DNA from 3 places in the Flavobacterium sp. N2550 genome. Region 1 is predicted to be linked to each of the others. Evidence: riboswitches for the same ligand, from Rfam matches in the RefSeq annotation. Region 1 holds a riboswitch; each other region holds the start of a gene.
What was found. Region 1 has a riboswitch for S-adenosylmethionine ahead of OLM56_RS15430 (trans-sulfuration enzyme family protein). Riboswitches for the same ligand answer to the same signal wherever they lie in the genome.
Positions count from the first base shown of each region.

Region 2: linked by a shared signal. The riboswitch ahead of OLM56_RS11975 (Na+/H+ antiporter NhaC family protein) and the one ahead of OLM56_RS15430 (trans-sulfuration enzyme family protein) in region 1 are both predicted to bind S-adenosylmethionine.
Region 3: linked by a shared signal. The riboswitch ahead of OLM56_RS05970 (homocysteine S-methyltransferase family protein) and the one ahead of OLM56_RS15430 (trans-sulfuration enzyme family protein) in region 1 are both predicted to bind S-adenosylmethionine.

Region 1 is NZ_CP110007.1:3,473,997-3,478,474, forward strand. It holds gene OLM56_RS15415 (NAD(P)H-dependent flavin oxidoreductase) at 1-298, opposite strand, end outside; gene OLM56_RS15420 (S8 family serine peptidase) at 361-1,971, opposite strand; gene OLM56_RS15425 (bleomycin resistance protein) at 1,975-2,325, opposite strand; SAM riboswitch class I at 2,522-2,630, shown strand; gene OLM56_RS15430 (trans-sulfuration enzyme family protein) at 2,778-3,956, shown strand; gene OLM56_RS15435 (homoserine dehydrogenase) at 3,997-4,478, shown strand, end outside.
Region 2 is NZ_CP110007.1:2,708,814-2,713,291, reverse strand. It holds gene fabG (3-oxoacyl-[acyl-carrier-protein] reductase) at 1-654, opposite strand, end outside; gene OLM56_RS11975 (Na+/H+ antiporter NhaC family protein) at 729-2,048, opposite strand; SAM-I-IV-variant riboswitch at 2,108-2,204, opposite strand; gene OLM56_RS11970 (TerC/Alx family metal homeostasis membrane protein) at 2,357-3,367, opposite strand; gene OLM56_RS11965 (helix-hairpin-helix domain-containing protein) at 3,400-4,478, opposite strand, start outside.
Region 3 is NZ_CP110007.1:1,386,694-1,391,171, reverse strand. It holds gene metH (methionine synthase) at 1-874, opposite strand, end outside; gene OLM56_RS05970 (homocysteine S-methyltransferase family protein) at 902-1,900, opposite strand; SAM riboswitch class I at 2,066-2,169, opposite strand; gene OLM56_RS05965 (hypothetical protein) at 2,236-2,763, opposite strand; gene OLM56_RS05960 (OsmC family protein) at 2,869-3,291, opposite strand; gene OLM56_RS05955 (T9SS-dependent choice-of-anchor J family protein) at 3,857-4,478, opposite strand, start outside.

The DNA of each region.
Region 1 (4,478 bases):
TTTTCGGATTCCCTGCAGAAGTGAAAACTATTTTTACGCCTTCTTCAACAATAATATTCATGATTTCTTCGATATTCGGGTAGAGCATCGGAACGTTTACTCCAAACGGCTTGTCGGTTGCTTTTTTGCATTTTTGGATGTGTTCTCTCAAGACTTCTGGATACATCGATCCGGCTCCGATCAACCCTAATCCTCCTGCATTGCTGACAGCACTTGCTAATTTATAACCGCTATTCCAAATCATGCCACCTTGAACGATTGGATATTGTATGTTGAAAAGCTGCGTAATCTTATTCATTTAAATGATTTATAGTATTATTTTATTGGTTTTTATTTGATTCTATCTTGAAATTCAGGGAATTATTTTATGGCTAATTTTCCGGTTTGGTAATTGGTTCCTGCTTTAATTTTATAAAAATAAATACCTTTTACCAAATTTTCAACCGAAAAACTCGGTCTTGAATTTTGGATTTCCGTATACAGAATTTCTTGTCCCAGATTGTTATAAATAGAAACCTGAGCTTTTTCATATTCCTTCGGAAAGGCCAAATTTACAATTGAAGTGGCTGGGTTTGGATAAATGGTAAATGTTTTGGAAGAAAAAGTAGGAACTTCTAAAGCATTTGTCAAAGCCAAATTAAAATCCGGAATTCCGTATCCGAACTGATCATTTGGCGTGTTGTATAAATGAGCCGATTGCTTGATCAACTGCATGATTTCTGTATTCGTCTTGTTCGGAAAAGCCTGCCACAAGCAAGCTACCATTCCTGCTATAATAGGCGATGAAAAAGAAGTGCCGTTAGCAAACACAACATTTCCTAACTGATTGGAAACGACTGCTGCTTCACCTTGAGCCATGACATCAGGCTTGACCCTAAAATCTGCAGAAGGCCCGATAGAGCTAAAACTTGCATATAATTTTGTTGATGTTACCGCACCAACAGCCAGCACATTTTCTGCATCGGCTGGAGCACCGATATGCGGTTCTGAGCCAGCTCCTGTATTTCCAGCAGAAGCTACGCAAATCATACCACGAGAATAGGCAATTTCTGCTCCACGAGAAATAAAAGTCGTCGTGCCATTCATGTTAAAATATGCATAGCTATAATCAGTATTGTTGTAGCCGAAATAGCTTAAAGAGGTATTGATTATATCTACGCCCAAACTATCTGCCAGTTCTGCGGCTTCAACCCAGTAGGATTCTTCAACAGGGTTTTCATCCAAAATATCTTCTGTGATAAAAAGATAATAAGAAGCATCGGGAGCTGTTCCTACCAATTGGTTTTCAACATAGCCTCCCATGGTTGAAAGTACCTGCGTTCCGTGCGTGCCGCCGCTATAAAAATCAGCATTTCTGGTAACAAAATCATAGCCTCCTAAAATCTTATTATTGACTAGAAGCCTTTGGAAAGGTTGTGCAGTATTTACATTCGGGAATCCTGCGTCCATAACCGCAATTATCTTCCCATTTCCTGTAAAATCTTGCTGGTGCAGCAGATTGCCTTTTAACATCCTGATCTGGTTGCCCGAAGTACCATATCCATAATTTACCTGAACTTCTAAGTCTTTTACCCCAACCGAATTGGTTTGGCGCAACGCCCTTCCCTCTCCATTCAATGCTGGATTTGCAAATTGCACACGATCTACAAATGCAAAATTTTCAAGACCACGAATATCCGTTATTGACCCTCTGATATGCAAAGCATTCAACCATTTGGATTTAGCTTTTACCGTAATTCCGGACGTAGCTGTAACCTGATTGATATAGGAAACTGAAATCGGAACATCTTTATCATCAAGCGGAATATTCTGAGTCGTTCTTCTATCCAAAGCTCTTTGCGAAAGCATTTCTAAAGGATTTGCAAGATAATGAGCCGCATCCGGCTTATCTGTAAAATATACCCAGGCATCTTCTTGGCCTATGGCATACACACTCGAAAGCAAGAGCAGTAAAAGAGTAATTTTTTTCATAAATTATTGTATTGGTTGTCCAAACTTGAACAGATTACCGCTGTCATCGATTATATAAAATTCGCGCATTCCCCAAGGTTGATTTTTTAGTGCTATTGTATCGCCTAACACTTTCTTATACCGCTCAAAAACAGCCTCAATGTCATTTACGCAAATATAGCAGCTTGAGTTTTCTGCAACTATTTTATCATCGCATTTCCATAAATGAATTTCAATACCATCCCAAACAAAAATCAGAAGATCATCATATTCGTTTGCTAGTTCGCAGCCTAAAATTTCTTGGTAAAATTTTTTAGATTTTTCAAAATTTAAAGATGGAAGCTGGGATATGATTTGGGCAATTTTTGAATTCAAAACCTCTATTGTTTTAGATATAAAAGTCAAATTTACAAAAATGAAATTTTATAAAACGCTTTAGCCGCCAATATTTACAGGAGTCAGACAGCAATATAAAACACTAAATATCAACGAAATAAAAAATATTTTAAAATTTATTAGGTTTTTAAAATATTTATACTCTAAATTTGCACTCAAGTTCTTTAAAAGATTATTCTTATCCAGAAAGACCGAGGGAATTGACCCTATGACGTCTTGGCAACCTGTCCGTTTTCGGATAAGGTGCCACATTCAACCCTTGCTTTGGCAGGGAAAGATAAGCTTAGAAAATAGTACATAATACTTCAAGATATTATATGCTCTTCTGACTTATCGGAAGAGCATTTTTTATTTCTGCTCTCCCGATATCTGGTTTCGAATATTTTTTTTAAAAACAAAAAATATTTAAAAACAATCTTAAAAGTATCAAGATGAAAGAGCAGACACAAATCTTAAATTACATTCCAGTTGACGAATTAACAGGTTCCATCTCAGTTCCAATTTACCAGACTTCCACTTTCGTACAAGAAGCACCAGGCATCCACAAAGGTTTTGATTATGCACGAAGCAATAATCCTACACGGAAAGTCTTAGAAGACTTAGTCGCAAAATTAGAAAACGGAACTAATGGCTACGCTTTTTCCAGCGGCCTAGCAGCTATCGATGCGGTCGTCAAATTATTATCGGCTGGAGATGAGATTATAGCGGTTGACGATATTTACGGCGGTGCCTTCCGTCTGTTTACGCACATTTATGAAAAATTCGGAATCAAAGTAAAGTATGTCGATGCTACTGATGCTAAAAATGTAGCCGAAGCAATTACAGACAAAACCGCCTTAATCTGGATTGAGTCTCCGACGAATCCTACTTTGAAAATTTCTGACCTTCGTGCTATTGGAAAAATTGCAAAAGAAAACAATATCCTATTTTGTGTCGATAACACTTTTGCCTCTCCTATTGCCCAAAAACCAATTGATTTTGGAGCCGACCTAATCGTGCACAGTGCAACAAAATACATTTCAGGACACAGCGACCTGATTGCAGGCTTGGTTATTACGGCAACTGAAGAATTAGGCAGTAAAATTAAGTTTATCCAAAATGCTTCGGGTGCTATCTTAGGGCCTTTCGACAGCTGGTTGGTAATACGAGGAATCGAGACTTTAAACTTGAGAATTAGACAGCATGCTGAAAATGCGCAAAAAATTGCCGAATTCCTGACAACAGAAAAACTAATCCAAAACGTTTATTATCCGGGGCTGAAAACGCACCACAACCACGAAATTGCTAAAAGTCAGCAGAAATACTTTGGGGGCGTAGTAACGTTTGATTTAGTGATTGATGACAAAGAACTGGCTTCCAGAATTGTTTCGGGAACCAAATTGTTCAAGCTTGCCGAAAGTTTGGGCGGCGTGAAAAGCTTGTGTTGTTTGCCATGCGAAATGACTCATAAATCAATTCCTGCAGAAAAAAGATACCAGTCTGGCGTGACCGACAGTTTGATCCGACTTTCTGTTGGCTTGGAAGATGCCGATGATTTGATTGCCGATTTAAAACAGGCTATCCAAAATGCAGTCAAAGAAAATGTTGCCATCGAATTCCATAAAAACTAATACCATCCTACTTTTAATCATCATATAAATAACACTCAAAATGTCAAGAAAAAAATTAAATATAGGATTGTTTGGTTTCGGATGCGTCGGTTTCGGACTGTATGAAGTTTTACAGAAAACCCCTGGACTGAAAGCAAACATCAAGAATATCTGCGTAAAAGACAGAAACAAAACGCGCGAAATTGGTGCAGAAAACTTCACTTTCGACAAGAATGATATCTTCAATGATCCGGAAATCAACGTCATTGTAGAATTAATCGACGATGCCGATGCGGCGTATGAAATTGTAACGACAGCCTTAAAAAGCGGCAAAGCAGTGGTTTCTGCCAACAAAAAAATGATTGCAGAGCATTTTGAAGAACTGCTCGAATTGCAACGAAAACACAATGTCCCGTTATTGTATGAAGCCGCGTGCTGTGCGAGCATGCCGATTATCCGAAATTTAGAAGAATACTATGATAACGACCTATTGGAATCCATCCAAGGCATCGTGAATGGTTCTACTAATTACATCCTTACCAA
Region 2 (4,478 bases), 770 kb from region 1:
TTCAGTTGTTCCGCCACGTTTCAACGGAATAGCATCTCTCCATCCTTGAACAACATCTTCATTCAGTTTTCCTGTCATTTCTGTTTCAATGAATCCTGGTGCGATAGCATTGCAACGGATATTTCTGGAACCAAGCTCTAAAGCAACTGATTTCGTAAATCCGATAACTCCAGCTTTTGATGCCGCATAGTTAGTTTGTCCAGCATTTCCTTTTACTCCAACAACAGAACTCATGTTTATGATGGAACCAGCACGGTTTTTTAGCATTGTTTTTTGAACTGCTTTCGTCATGTTGAAAACAGATTTCAGGTTTACTTCGATTACTTTGTCGAAATCTTCTTCAGAAATACGCATCAAAAGGTTGTCTTTTGTAATTCCGGCATTGTTGATCAAGATATCGATGTTTCCAAAAGTTGCGATAACATCGTCAACTAATTTTTGCGCTTCGTTGAAATCAGCCGCATTTGACTGGTAGCCTTTTGCTTTCACGCCAAGTGCAATCAATTCGTCTTCAAGAACTTTTGCAGCTTCTGCAGATGAACTGTATGTAAATGCTACGTTTGCTCCGTGTTTTGCAAAAACTTCGGCAATTCCTCTACCAATTCCTCGGCTAGCGCCTGTAATAATCGCTGTTTTTCCTTCTAATAATTTCATTCTATTTTAATTTAGTTTGCTCTTGTTAGGTTGACAAATATAAGAATTCAATTGCAATGACGTAAGGTATCTCTTTAAACTTTCAGGAATTTATTAATCCTTTTATCCCAAGCGGTGCTATAAATTGCGATTATCGTAAATAGCAGCAAAATGTAAATGTACCATGCATTTGAAATTAGTTCGATTACATTTAATTTTCCTTTTGCAAAGTTTAAAATAAGCAAGACTTGTGCTCCATAGGGAAGGATTCCTTGAACAATACAACAGAAAATATCTAGGATTGCGGCGGTTTTTTTTGGACTTAATTCATATTCGTCATTGATTTCTTTAGCAACAGCTCCTGTAATTACTATAGAAACGGTGTTGTTTGCTATAGCTAAATTAGTAATGCTAACTAAAGCTCCGATTCCCATTTGGGCTGATTTCTTGCTTTTAATCTTAGATTTGATTTTTCGTAATACGTAATCGATACCGCCCGCTTTTTCGACCAGAGCCGCAAGACCTCCTGTTAGCATTGACAAGAGAAAAATGTCTGTCATACTGAGAAAACCTTCGTAGATTTTTTGCGTAAAGCCCAAAAGAGTAAAATCGTTTCCTTCAAAACCTATAACTCCAGCAACTAAAATTCCAATCAACAATGTCACAAAGACGTTTACTCCTGTGACTGCAAGAACAATCACAAGAATGTAAGGCAGAATGGCAATCAATTCGTAGTTTTCTTTTTGCATAGCAACTGAATTTACCTCAGTATTCAATCCCAAATAAAACAGCAAAGCAATAGTGATGATTGAAGCGGGTAAAGCAATAAAGAGATTGACTTTAAACTTGTCTCGCATTTCACATCCCAACGATTGCGTTGCGGCAATTGTAGTATCGGAAATTATAGAAAGATTATCGCCAAGCATAGAACCTCCTAATAAGGAACCAGCAATTAAAGGCATGGAAGCTCCGCTTTTGTCGGCCAAACTAATGGCGATTGGCCCCAAAGCTACAATAGAACCAACTGAAGTTCCAGTTGCTGTAGATAAAAAAGATGCAATTAAGAAAATCCCTAAAGGGAAATACTCTATATCAATATTATTGATACCCAAATTCACAACTGCATCTACAGCTCCCATAGCTTGCGTGACTGTCGCAAAGGCACCAGACAAAAGATAAATAAGACACATTGTAATGATTTGGCTATTGCCACAACCCTGAATTAAAGTATCTATTTTTTGTTCTGTGGAATGTTTGAAAATTATAAATGCAACAATAATTCCAAGTGTGACAGCCACTGGCGAAGGCAAAGCATAAAAATCATTTAGGACAATTCCTGCTCCGAGAAAAGTAAAAATAAATACAAAAAAAGGCAATAAGGCAAAAGCAGAACCTTGAATTTTGATATGTTTCATCATCGATAGCTTAAAAATTAATAAAGCTCACGACGAAAAGCAAACCGAAAAGAAAGTATGATGACAACATTTTTTCCAAAGGATTTGGCTTATCGTTTTAGCACCTTGCTTGTTGTTGCAGGTTGCTATCTCTTTATGAGATTCGTGATAACGGAGGCAAAGATAGAATTTATTCTAAATTATTTTTATTCAATAAGGCATTTTTATGAATATTTGATAAGAAACAAATTAAAAATGAGACTCTTGTAAAAATAAAGAAGCTCTACTGATAATTCAGCAGAGCTCTTTTTATTTTGTGTTGAAATAATCTATTCTACGCTTTTAGCTTCTTCTTTTTCAGGAAACATAATTGACAATAGCACTGAAAGAACCAAAATTCCTCCAATTACGATCAACGAGTAAATCGAATCAATATGGTAGAAAGGTGCGATTATCATTTTTATACCAATGAAAGAAAGGATAATTGCCAAACCGTATTTCAATTTGCTGAACAAATGGATAAAATTGTCAAGCAAGAAAAACAAGGCTCTTAATCCTAAAATGGCGAAAATATTAGACGTATAAAGAATAAAAGGATCATTTGAAATGGCAAAAATTGCAGGGATTGAATCTACTGCAAAAAGTAAATCTGTAAACTCAATTACTGCAACCACAACTAATAAAGGAGTTGCTAATTTCTTTCCGTTTTCGATAGTAAAGAATTTATCTCCGTCATAATTATCACTTACTTTAAAGAACTTTCTAATCAATCTTGCTCCTCTTGTATTATTATAGTCTTCATCATCGTCATCGTCGCCAGCAGACCATGATTTGATTCCTGCATACACCAAGAACAATCCAAATAAAGTCATGATGATATTGATATCATATTTGAAACCTTCGATTCCCATTAATCCTAAAAGCTTGTTCAAATAGGTCAATTCAATTAGGAAAGCTCCAGAAAAGATAAATATCGCTCTTAAAACCAAAGCTCCGATAATACCCCAAAACAATACTTTATGCTTGTTTGAATTGGCTACATCAAAGAATTTGAATACTAGAATGAATACGAAAAGGTTGTCTACAGAAAGGGCTTTTTCAATCCAATAGGCAGATTGGAACTCGTAGAACTTTGTCGGTCCGATAAAATAATAGATAAATCCACTGAAAATCATTGACAAACTGATCCAAACAATTGACCAAGTTATGGCTTCCTTATTAGAAACAACATGGCTCTTTTTATTGAAAATCCCCAAATCCAAAAGCAACATGATGATGATTACAACTGCAAATGTTGCAATTAACCCCGGGTGATTGATTAAAGTATCTACTTTATCCATTAGTTATAAAAATTAAAATTGATTACTGATTATTATTTTTGATTCGTAATTGTAAATAAAGCTACTCTTCCTCCTTCTTCGGCAGAAAGCAGTAATTTTTTTCCGTTTGTAATTTCAGTCCTGCCATTTATTGGAACCTCATTTCCTTCTGTTAGGTCTTTAACTGACTTGCCATTTTGGTTGACAAAGAACCATTTATTTTCTTCAAATACAAAATTTCCAACAGGTATTTTTTCAGTATCTGTAAGCCTTTCATTATTAATGCTATTCCTATTTGCATGCCATGAATTCAGCTGTTGATTTTCATAAACCATCAGTCTATGATTTTCCGGTTTCCAAACAGAAGGCTGGAATTGGTAATAGAAATCAGCCATTGGAAGTGACTTTTGATAATAAGTTCCACAAAATGGACATTTAGGTTCCGGAGTATTGTCAAAAACATACTGTTGTTGATCACAACTTCTGCTGCTGCATGGAATCGTCAAATCTATCGTTTTCAATAATGCCTGTTCCCAAACTTCAGATACAGGACGCGACATTGGATTGTGAAGTCCGGAAATAAATGCTTCTTCAAAGAGTTTTTTTAAGTACGGTCCTGTAATCGAATACGGCAATTTTGAAACATCAGCCCAAGGCAAATCCCATTTAGAAACTTGATTTAGTTTTGGACGATTGGAATTATCTTCCGGATGCTCAATAAACAATGCTTTTTCTCCCATAGAAAGCAAATCGTCAATTTCTGTTTCCAGATTATGAACCTTCCCTCCTTTTAACGGATGTCTGTGAAGCAAAAACATATAAATCAGAACTGGTAAAGCATGTAAATCCGTCAGCCGGTTTGGCAATTTCCGATTGGCATCGTTTTTATTTAAATGCTTCGTAGCCAAAACTTCGGGAGCGATAAACTCTGCAGTTCCAATAACATCTGCTGGATAAAGCCCCGGAACAACCAAACCGTCCAAGTCAATGATTACGGCAGATTTCTCAATTGGATCAACCAGCACGTTATTATAGGACAAATCGGAATGTGCCAGACCCATCGCATGCATTTTTTTTACGCCTCTGGAAATATTTACGCAAATCTGTAGGTAATCGGCCCAATTTCCTAGTT
Region 3 (4,478 bases), 1.8 Mb from region 1:
CAAGCAAGACATCTTCGACATGCTCTAATAAATCTTTTGGTATCTGGTCGTAAATTTCCAGCATTTCTGGGTTTACGATTCCCATCGTCATTCCGTTATTTACGGCATGATATAAAAAGGCAGAATGCATGGCTTCGCGAACACGGTCATTTCCTCGGAAAGAAAAAGAAACATTACTCACGCCTCCACTGACACTTGCATACTGAAGATTCTCTTTGATCCATTTTGTAGCTCGGAAAAAATCCACAGCGTTTTGGCGGTGTTCTTCCATGCCTGTCGCCACGGGAAAAATATTAGGATCGAAAATGATATCTTCTGCTGGAAAACCAACTTGGTCTACTAAAACATCGTAGGAACGCTTGCAGATTTCAATCCTTCTCTCGTAAGTATCGGCTTGACCGACTTCATCAAAGGCCATTACGATTACCGCAGCGCCATACTTTTTTATCAATTTTGCCTGACGGATAAAATTGTCTTCGCCTTCTTTTAGACTGATCGAATTGACGACGCTTTTTCCTTGTGCGACTTTCAAGCCTGCTTCGATGATTTCCCATTTAGAGCTATCAATCATCACAGGAACTCGAGAAATATCGGGTTCTGCAGCAATCAGGTTCAGGAAAGTCGTCATGGCATGAACACCATCAAGCATTCCTTCATCCATATTGATATCGATGATTTGGGCACCGCCTTCTACTTGGGCTCTGGCAATATCTAAAGCTTCTTCGTACTTTTCTTCTTTTATGAGACGCAAGAATTTTCGAGAACCGGTAACGTTTGTCCGTTCGCCCACGTTCACGAAAATACTTTCGGGAGTTATAATTAAAGGCTCAAGGCCTGATAATTTTAGGTGTTTCTTACAATCAACATCTGCCATTTTCTGTTTTTCTTTAGCTGTAGCTTTTTAAACTGGTTCTACAATTCTTGGTGCATATTCTTTTGCGGCTTCTGCAATCAGGCGGATGTGCTCTGGATTGGTACCACAGCATCCTCCTATTATATTGATGAGATTATCTTGGAGATATTCCCGAATCAAAACCTGCATTTCTTCTGGAGTTTGGTCGTATTGTCCAAAAGCATTCGGCAATCCTGCATTGGGATGGGCTGAAATATTAAACGACGTATTGTGCGACAATCTCTGCAAGTAAGGCTTCAATTGATCCGCACCCAAAGCACAGTTAAATCCGACGCTTAATAAAGGAATATGTGAGATTGAAATCAGAAAGGCTTCGACTGTTTGGCCCGAAAGCGTTCTTCCAGAAGCATCTGTAATTGTTCCAGAAACCATAATCGGAATATCAAGATTTCTTTCTTCTTTGACTTCTTCGATAGCAAATAAGGCCGCTTTGGCATTTAGAGTATCGAAGATCGTTTCTACCAACAAGATGTCTGAGCCTCCGTCAATCAATGCTTCGACTTGTTGTTTGTAGGCAATTCTCAAATCGTCGAAAGTAACGGCTCTATACCCTGGGTCGTTTACATCGGGTGACATACTGGCTGTCCTGTTGGTCGGACCAATAGAGCCTGCAACAAAACGAGGCTTGCTTGGGTCTTTTTTAGTAAACTCATCGGCTACTTCGCGAGCTAGTTTTGCCGATTCGTAGTTTAATTCATAGACGAGATCTTCGAGATGATAATCGGCCATGCCAATTGTAGTTCCTGAAAACGTATTGGTTTCGACAATATCCGCGCCTGCTTCAAAATACTGACGGTGTACATCGCGAATGGCTTGGGGTTGGGTCAATGACAGTAAATCATTATTGCCTTTCAGGGGATGTGGAAAATTTTTAAATCTTTCGCCACGGAAATCTTCTTCAGAGAAATTGTAGCGCTGAAGCATGGTTCCCATTGCTCCGTCGAGAACGAGGATTCTTTCTTTAATAGCTTTGTGTATGTCTGACATTTTTTCGATACTAATGGTTATGCAACGATTCTGTTGAATCCAAAAGTTCATTATTTTTCAGAAAGCAGGAAATGGAGTATTGAAAAAACCAAAGCCATTTGCTTCTTAAAAATTAAATATCAATATGTTGTCAGGAAAAGGGAGAGAAAACCGAGGTTTTTCTGTGTGTTATCTATCCACTTTCGTGGTAGAATGTAGCACCTTCTTTAAAGCTTAAAGGGTTGCTAAGGCTTCACCGGGTCTAATCCCTCTGCCTTTCGTGATAACTGTCAATATTTGTATGAACACTGCAAAGTAATGCAATATGTTTGGTTTTTGCAATAGCCGAAAGGAAATTATACTGCTAACTTCAAATCCTGTTTTTCTGCAATTTGGATGATTTTCTTAAGTAGGGTTTCAGAAACAGCTTCTTTTTTTATTGGATTTATGAAGAAAAATTCTTTTCCGAATTTCTTCAGGCTAGCATTTATAGATGCATTAAAATCCGCAGGAAGCTTTTCTATGACTGGATTCGTACTGATAACATCGAAGTCGTTTTGCAATAATTCGAAATATTCAGGAAGCAAATCGTCGGTTTCGGTGGTATCGACAGCGATAAGATTTTCAAGTGCATTTTCTTGAACAAAACTGATGATATCTTCTACCTTAAAGGGAATTGCAAACTGAATAAAATTGGCTTCCCAAGAATTTTTTACAGTTGGTTTTTCAAAAAAAGCTACTGTAGAATTGGTTATTATCGGCAATCTTAATTCAAATTTTCTGTTTTCCAAAGGTGCTTTTTGGCTGGCAAGTATTTGGTTTATCAAAGAACTTCCGACGGTTTCTATTCCGAAAAGAATAATATTTATTTTTTTAACTGACATGATTTTGAGGCTTTAGGTTTAAAAAGAGCTGCTTTTGACTGGCAATCAAAAGCAGCCTTTTCAACAAACAAATAAAACAAACTAAACAATTTTGTGATTTATGCTTTATGCGGCATAATTATATTCTTTGTACAAAATCAATTCGACCGGAGTTGTATTGACCAAGTTGTCATAAACCGGACTTTTCTGCTGTACTAATTTTAACCATTTTTGGAGCACTTGCAGCGAAGCATCAGTCGTTGGTTTCAGTACGATTTCAATTTTGCTGAAACCGACTCTTTCTTCTTGGCTTATGGTTCCCGTGATTTCTACCTGTAGCGATTTTAGGTTTATGCCTAATTCTTCGGCTACTTTTTGACTAACCGCATTGACGCATCCTGCAAAACCGGCAAGAATATATTCAAACGGACTAGGTCCTTCGAGTTCTGGAAATTTTTTATTGTTGCTGATTCTTACATCAGAATTCTGTGTCTTTACAACGAATTGTTCGTTATTTCTGGAGTATCCTAAAACATTTATTGCTTTCATAATTTTTTTATTGAGATTGATAATATTTGATAAAAAACAAAAAGTCCTTTTGGCTGGCTTACCAAAAGGACTTTACACTTGAATATAAACAGAGATTAAGTCGTTCGCTTTTGGCAATGGAGTTTGAGGTGGCAATAAATCCACATATGTTTTTTACAGCAAATCATCATTGTCGTGTTCATCTTTTTAATTTTTTGTTCCTCCTCAAAAATTCGAGGAGGAGGATTGAAATTTATTTGAGTTAGTTAATAAGAATTTCAATCGTATCTTTTATAAATCTTGTTTTGTTCCAAAAAAAAACCTCTGCGAAATGCAGAGGTTTTTTTGCTTTATATTTTAAGAAACTTAAAATTTGGCAATAGTACGCTCTGCGGAATTTTTCCACATCTTACAGTACATATGACAAATAATAGTTTTCATTTTTATTTCTTTTTGATGATGCAAACTTGAGAACTATTTTTCAATTAGCAATACAAAAAAATAAACTTTAACATTTATTTTATTTTTCTACATAAAAAAACCCGCTTTTCACAAAGCGGGTTTTTCAAATATAAACTACTAGTAATTAGTTTTTTACGATTTTTGTTGTTCCTGATCCAGAATCAGTTTGAACATTTAAGAAATACAATCCTGTAGTCAAATCAGAAATGTTGATTTGAGTTTCAGAAACACCATTTGTATTGATATTTCTAACTACACGTCCGTTCAAATCTGTAATTTGAATAGCATTGATTGCCATATTATTTTTGCTAGCCAAGTTTACCAAGCCGTTTGATGGATTTGGATAAACAGCAAAATTAGAAGCAAAGAAATCGTTTGTACTTAATGTTCTGTCAACAGAGAAAGTATCAATTCCGATAATATCAGAATTCGCCCCTGCAGCGCCTCCATTATTTACGAAATATCTGAATGCAAATTTAACTGCAGTCGGAGCTGCCAAACCACTTACTGTGAAAGTATACTGTGTCCATGTTTTTGGATAAACAAATCCAGATACTAAAGTTGGGTTAACTGTAACACCAACAGTTGTAAATGAACCTACATTTGTAGCTCCTCCAGTAGGTGTTGTATGTGTAGTTGCAGAACTCATTCTAAGCTCTAATCTATCCGGATAATCTTCCGTTCCATCTGTTCCTTTTCTTGTGTAGAAACTTACTATATCACCATTTTGTACTGTTATAACCGGA